Regions from separate parts of the Bradyrhizobium sp. 76 genome, predicted to be linked through region 1. Evidence: riboswitches for the same ligand, from Rfam matches in the RefSeq annotation. Region 1 holds a riboswitch; the other holds the start of a gene.
What was found. Region 1 has a riboswitch for cobalamin ahead of IVB48_RS36330 (energy-coupling factor ABC transporter permease). Riboswitches for the same ligand answer to the same signal wherever they lie in the genome.

Region 1 (3,554 bases):
GCGAGCACCGAGATCGCGGCGCCGCCGGAGGCAAAATTCGCCAGCATCGCGATGGTCACTTGTTGCGGATAGGCCGAGACGCCTTGCACGACGATGCCGTGATCGCCGGCGAAGACGATGATCGGCACCCGCGCCGCGCGCGGTTGCTCAGTTGCTTGCAGGCCCGCAAGCTCGATGGCGAGCTGCTCGAGCCGGCCGAGCGCGCCGGTCGGTTTTGTCAATTGCGCCTGACGCGCAATCGCTGCCTCGCGATGGACAGCGGAGATGTCGGGACATTGTTGGGTGACCCATTCAGGGAGCATGCTGCCTCGCTTGCCTTACGGCCTGCGCTTGAGGATGTAACTGTCCATGATCCAGCCATGCCGCTCGCGCGCCTCTTGCCGCACGGCGACGATGCGCGGGCCGATCTCGGCCAGCGCGCCGGACATGATGATCTGATCGGGCATGCCGAGATAGGCGCCCCACCAGACATGAAGTCCCGCCGGATCAAGCGACTGGAACGCCGTGCCGCCGTCGAGCATCACCACCACGGTATCGACACCTGCCGGCCAACCGCCATCGCGCAAGCGGCGTCCCGTCGTCACCAGGAATGGCTCGCCGATGTCGTTGAGCGGCATGGCATGCGCCGCGCACAGCGCCTGGATCGAGGTGATGCCGGGCACGACCTCGATCCTTGGTGAGGGATTGAGCCGCCGCGCAATGCGTAGCGAAGAATCATAAAGCGAGGGATCGCCCCAGATCAACAGCGCGACCTTGCCCTCGCCTTCAAGATGGCTGGCGATCGCCTGCGACCAGGTCGCGGCCACGGCATCGTGCCAATCATCCACGCCCTTGCGGTAATCCGCTTCAGCCGCGTCGCGCACAGGAAGATCGAACTCGGCGATGCGCGTCGTTTGATTGGTGAGCACATCCGCGCAGATCGTCCGCCTGAGATCGGCGAGATCGGATTTTGCGGTCCCCTTGCGCGGGATCAGGACGAGATCGGCCGCGTTGATCGCACCGATCGCGGCGCGCGTCAGCTGATCGGGATTGCCGCAACCGATGCCTATCAGGGAGAGCGTGAACATCGCGGTTGCGAAGGGCGGCCATGACGGCCGCCCGTTCGCTTGTCTCTCAGGCCGCGTTATGCAGGCGCGGCGTGACGAGGCCGGGCGCCGTGACGCCGCGCAACGACTTTGCCAGCGCCAGCACGCCGAGATCGGCAAGCGGCTCGATCACAATGACCAGCGCGTAGGACGCCGCAAACGTCGCGATGCTGGCGAGGTTGGTCGCGCCGAAACCGGAGCCATAAAGCGCCCAGAACGCCACCCAGGCGATGACGCCGAACTGATACGTCGTCGAAAGCGCCAGTGCCTGGCGGTACTTCAAATCGACATAGGCGGTGTTGCGCGAAATGATCCGCGTGGCAATCGCCTGGATCGCGAACAGCGGCACCAGCAGCGTGGTTACGTTCATGCCAAATTGCGGCAAATCGGGCGGCTCGAAGAAGATGCCCTGGAACAGCAGGCCGAACGCGAGGCCGAAGGCCGCTGGCGCAGCTCCGAACAGCAGGAACAGGGTCGAGCCGAGGATGAAGTGCACTTCGGAGACGCCGACGGGGAAGTGCGGCAGGATCTCGAAGAAGATGAACACGAGGCCCGTGGTGGCGAGCGTGCGCGCCGCGAACGACGTGATGCCCTGCTCGCGCACGGTCTCAACCGCGAGCTTCAACGCAACGCCGCCGACCGCGATGCCGGTTGCGTAACTCAACACCAGCTTGGCGTCCGACACTAGTCCGGGTTCGATATGCATGGCTCAGATCCTTCTTGCCGTCACACCCGACGGCCTTGGCCTAAAAACGTGCAGGGCCGGTCTCCTGGCTCGCGGTTCACTGGGAGTCTCCGGCCTTCCCGAACCTTGCGGCCCAGTGGCTGATCGAAGTCCCTCACCGCTTACAGTCGCGGGGGCGGCTGGGGTTTTGGGCGCCGCAACTGGGTCCGCCCACCCCCATTCCCGATTATGCTCCAGCGCTTTGCGCCGCGTCGAGCACCATGCCTCTCCTGTGTGCCCCTTTCGCCAGCCGGGCGTCAAGGGGCGAAGGGCGGCCAAGGCCGTCATGACGGATAATCACCCGCCAGCGCGCCGAACAAGATGACGGCCGCCGTGGAGGCCGCCCCGCCGCGCGCAAGCTGCTCGGCAAGCTCCGAAATTGTGGTGCGGACCAGCCGCTCATCGGAACGGCCGAGGGATTCGGCGAACAGCGCCGGCGTGGTTGGGGAGAGCCCGTGCTCGATCAATTTTGCGACAAGCGCCGGAAACGTGCGGCGGCCCATATAGACCACGGTCGTCGCTTCGGGATCGGCCAGCGCCGCCCAGTTGAGGTCTGGCGGCAGCTCACCCGTCACGTCGGCGCCGGTGATGAACTGCACCCGCCGCGAGGTGTGACGCCGGGTCAGCGGAATCCCGGCCTGGGCCGCAGCGACGCAGGCCGTGGTGACACCGGGAATAATCTCATAGCCGATGCCCGCTTCGCGCAGCGTCTCGAGCTCCTCCTCGAGCCGGCCAAAGATGCCGGCATCGCCCGACTTCAATCGCACCACGCGCACGCCGGTAGCAGCATAGTCGACCAGCAGGCGGTTGACGTGGTGCTGCTTGGTCGAGGGCCGCCCCGCCCGCTTTCCGACCGCGACGAGATTGGCGCCGGGCCGGGGCAGATCGAGGATCGCACCCGAAGCAAGATCGTCATAGAGCACGACATCAGCCTCGCGCAGCCGTGCGGCCCCCTTGAGCGTGAGGAGCTCGGGATCGCCGGGGCCGGCGGAAACGAAGGAGACAAAACCGCTCACCGGTCCTCCGCGATCAGATGAAAGAACGTGCCGGTGGCTTGTCCCCGCCGCGAGCCGGTCTCGGCGATGACCGCGCCTGTCGCGTCGTGCACGACCGCCAGCGGCGTGTCGGGCTGCGCGAGGATCGTCGAATAGTGGAATTCATGGCCACGCAGGCGTGCGCCCGCCTGATGACCCGGCATCGGCGCGGCGAGTTCAGCCAAGCGATAGCCGAGATGCATGCGGCGTTTGGCAAAGCTCGTCTCCAGACCGAGCAGGCCCGTCATCTCATGACGAACACCGTCGGCGTCGGTCAAAGCGGTCCCCAGCACCATATAGCCTCCGCATTCGCCGTGCACCGGCCGCGTCTCGGCGAAGGTGCGTAATCCGCTGTGGAAGCGCGCATTGGCCGCGATCTTGCCGGCTTGAAGCTCGGGATAACCGCCAGGCAGCCAGCAGACATCGGCGCCCGGATCAGGGGCTTCATCAGCCAGTGGCGAGAATGTCGATATCTCCGCACCCGCCGCGCGCCACGCTTCCAGCATATGCGGATAGACGAAGGAGAACGCGGCGTCGCGGGCAAGCGCAATGCGCTGGCCGGGCGGCGTCACGTTCACGCCGCTCGCGGCAGGTTGCGGCGACCAGCTGGCAGCCGATTGCAGCACCGCATCGAGATCGACATGCTCGGCGACGAAGCGTGCGGCCTCGTCGATCAGCTTGCCGATCTCCGCCTGCTCCTCGGCCTGCACC
Region 2 (3,554 bases), on a different contig from region 1:
ATAGGCGGACGAACGTACCGCGAGCCATAAGACTGAACCCAGCCATGCTTGGTGAAAGCGAAGCCGAACAGCTGCTCGGCAAAGTATTGAACCATGTCATTGCGCTCGAACTCACCGTGTACGAGCACGTCCAGGCCGATATCTTCCTGCCACTTCACGGTACGGGCTGTCTCCGCTTTCAGAAGCTGCTCGTACTGCGTGTCATTCAACGTTCCCCGCGCATGAGCCGCGCGCGCATTCCGGACATCGGCCGTTTGCGGGAAGGATCCGATGGTTGTCGTTGGAAACATCGGCAATGCGAACGAGACGCGCTGGACGTCGGCACGCTGGGTGAACGCGCTGCGACGGCGAAGCATGCTATCGTCGATCGCGGCGATTCGTCCGGCGACATTCGCATTGTGGATCTCGGGCGATGTTTCGCGGGTGACGGCTGCCTCCTCCGAAAGCGCAAGTTCATCGGCCACCTCGGCAGCATGGCCGGCCAGCGCTTTGCCCAATATCGAAAGTTCCTTGATCTTCTGAACTGAGAACGCCAGCCATGTCTTCAGATTGGGATCGAGATCGGTCTCTAGCTCAATGTCGATCGGAACATGAAGCAGCGAGCAGGAAGGAGCAATCTGAACACGGTGCCTGCCCAATTTTTGGACCATAGGAGCAAGTTGGTCGAGCAGCGCCGGAAGATTGGAGCGCCACACGTTCCGACCATCAACGACGCCTAGTGAGACCACGAGATCTCTACGGGTTGTGGCGACAATTGCGTCCAACTGGTCAGGTGCCCGAACCAGATCCACATGAAGCCCGGCAACGGGCAAGGCCAAGGTTGTTTCAAGATTGTCGCCGATAGCCCCGAAATATGTGGCCAGCATTATTTTAAGGGCCGGCACAACCTTTGCGAAATGAGCATAGGCCCAGCGGACAGCCGCCCGCGATGCTTCGTCGACGTCCATCACTAGGCATGGCTCGTCCAGCTGAACCCATTCAGCACCGCGCGAGGATAGTTCGCGGAGAACATCGACATAGACTGGGAGGAGCCGATCGAGCAGCGACAGCGGATTGAATGCGGGATTTGCGCTTTTGCCAAGCTTCAGGAAAGTGACTGGGCCAACTAGGACGGGGCGCGTTTGGTAGCCGAGGCTTTTTGCCTCCTCATATTCCTCGATCGGCTTTCGAGAGGAATACTTAAAGATCTGATCCCGGTGAAATTCCGGCACCATGTAGTGGTAGTTGGTATCGAACCACTTCGTCATTTCCTGAGCGGCTACGCCAGGCCCATGCTGAGCGTGACCACCGTCCTGAGCGCCACGCGCCATGGTGAAGTAGGTCTTGAGCGACACAGGACCTTCGGTCCAGCCGTAGACGTCGGGAATGGCGCCAACCATTAGGCTGGTATCGAGCACATGGTCGTAAAACGAGAAGTCATTCGAAGGAATGACGGTCGCACCGCGGGATTTCTGCCGTGCCCAATTAGCGGCACGAAGTCCACTCCCCGCCTCGAGGAGCTCGGCTTCGCTGGAGTTTCCCGCCCAGTAGCTCTCGAGCGCGACTTTGAGTTCGCGTCGTGGGCCGATGCGTGACGTCCCCAGTGTGGCAACGGGAAGCGAAAGAAAAGACATAGCTCAGACCCCATGATTGGGGCAAAGGCCATGGCGGACGCATGCAGCGAATATCGCGTGAGCGACAGCTGCTTGGCGCACACCGGGACACCCCGCCCGTGGACGATATATTGTCGAGGCAGGTCTCCTGGCTCGCGGGTCGTCGCTGCTGTCCGGCCTTCCCGAAGCCGCATGGCTTCAGTGACTTCGTTGGACAGCGGCTCGCCGCTTACAGTTGCGGGGGCAGCGCCGGCATTGCACCGGCTTCCCTCTTAGCTCCGGATCAAACGAATCCGAAGACCACGACGGCTGGGCATTAGGCGCACGAGGATCGATCCGTCAACCTACTAAGTGTCGCCGCGATATTGCCCAAGCGATTGCGAGCTGTACCAGCTAGGGCACAACGGTCTTACTCCCGGCCTGGTAAAAACGCCTAGATCTGTGGAGCCTCCGCTTGTGAATGCGTCCGTCAACACCCGCTTGGCGTACTCGGATGAGCCAACGCGAGCAGAACGAACGCGGTGGGCGCTTCGACATCTGCGTGATCGCGACAAATCCGGTCTTTTCCGTCAGCAGCTTCTCGAACTCGCCCGCGAGGACGTTTGCGATCATCCTCGGCCGGCATCCGCTTGATCACAGCGCCATGAGGCTCCTTAGGAATTGTCAAGGCCGGATTGCTCCAGGATCAAACGGATGATCAGGCCGGACTGCCCGGACTGCCTGTGTTCGGCGGACCCCGCGACGAGCCGTGAGCTCGATCGCTCCGTGGCGTTGGTCAAGATGATCTCCTTCGGTGTGCCAAGCACTTACGTGCTGAGCGACTTTGGCCGCGCATTCGTTGTTTCCGTCGCCGCTGGCGAGTAGTGCAGCCTGGACGTTGGCCTGCGCGGCATCGCAGGAACAGTTCCGGACGTCAGGATGCGCGCTAACTTGCGAAACTGGAGTAAGCAGCGAGAGCGCGGGCGGCGGGGATCCTGTTACGACCCTAGCTCCATGCACTCGTGCATCGTGACCGTGGGCAAGCGGATGCCCAGCTTCTCGTACGTCTTCAGGATCTCCGGACCGATCTCGTCGCGCGTGGAGACCGTCTCTTCGGCTTCGAAGCGACGTAGCTTTAGATATCCTGCAAGCTGATCTTGGGATATTCGACGCCCGTCCACCTCGCCTCGGCTCGTCAGCCAACGACGATAAGCCTCAACGCGACGACCTGGAGCATCGAGGCGGCCTTGTCATTATTCGAGACAAATTTGACGGTCTCCTCTGACAGAGCCCTTCGAGGGTTTCTCGGAGTCGATCAGCGCCTTAAGCTCATAACGATGTTGATCGACCTCGATGCGCCGCACGCGGAAGGCGGCCTCCACAAGCTCGACATCTACTCCTTCGTGCGCGAAATCGAGCGGTGAAGCCTTCTGGACGCGGGCTGCTTATGTTGTCTTAGACGGGACACAGGTGTCAGGCACCGGACAGACCACAGCGCATTGCGGCGTGTCGGAATGGCCCTCGCACTCCGTACACTTTTTTGCATCGATAACGTAAATGTCGCGCTTGAGGCTGATCGCCGCGTTGGGACACTCGAACTCACATGCCCCACAAACGGTACATTGCGAAGCGACGATCTTGTAAGCCATGCCTTCCGACTCCTTAGGCGAGCGATGCCATTGGCGATCCCTTTCAAATGCCGTGCCAAGGACAGGCGCGCTCAATGATGGGCAACTTGCCCAATGGTGCTGTGCGGGGTCTGAGACCATGTTGCATCTGCGACAGCATGGGCCGCTTCAATATCAAGCCGTGCGAGCCCTCGGGCCCCTACTCCGATAGCCAGTCGCGACTCGACTGCTGCGAGCTTCCGTCGGTTTGTCTGGCATGGCAGCGCGGGGCCAAGCGACGATCGACGATTCCCGAAACCGGCGGCGCGAGTAGAAGCCGCGAGCCGACGCACGTCTACGCCGGATGTCGGCAAAC

Region 2: linked by a shared signal. The riboswitch ahead of metE (5-methyltetrahydropteroyltriglutamate--homocysteine S-methyltransferase) and the one ahead of IVB48_RS36330 (energy-coupling factor ABC transporter permease) in region 1 are both predicted to bind cobalamin.

What each region holds. Positions count from the first base shown of each region.
Region 1 covers NZ_JADPIS010000149.1:177,944-181,497, reverse strand. The annotation lists gene cobT (nicotinate-nucleotide--dimethylbenzimidazole phosphoribosyltransferase) at 1-302, opposite strand, end outside; gene cobF (precorrin-6A synthase (deacetylating)) at 318-1,067, opposite strand; gene IVB48_RS36330 (energy-coupling factor ABC transporter permease) at 1,114-1,791, opposite strand; cobalamin riboswitch at 1,828-2,048, opposite strand; gene cobA (uroporphyrinogen-III C-methyltransferase) at 2,094-2,825, opposite strand; gene IVB48_RS36320 (cobyrinate a,c-diamide synthase) at 2,822-3,554, opposite strand, start outside.
Region 2 covers NZ_JADPIS010000109.1:551,101-554,654, reverse strand. The annotation lists gene metE (5-methyltetrahydropteroyltriglutamate--homocysteine S-methyltransferase) at 1-1,613, opposite strand, end outside; cobalamin riboswitch at 1,713-1,912, opposite strand; gene IVB48_RS41220 (hypothetical protein) at 2,246-2,371, opposite strand; gene IVB48_RS32270 (hypothetical protein) at 2,729-2,995, shown strand; gene IVB48_RS32265 (4Fe-4S binding protein) at 3,017-3,220, opposite strand.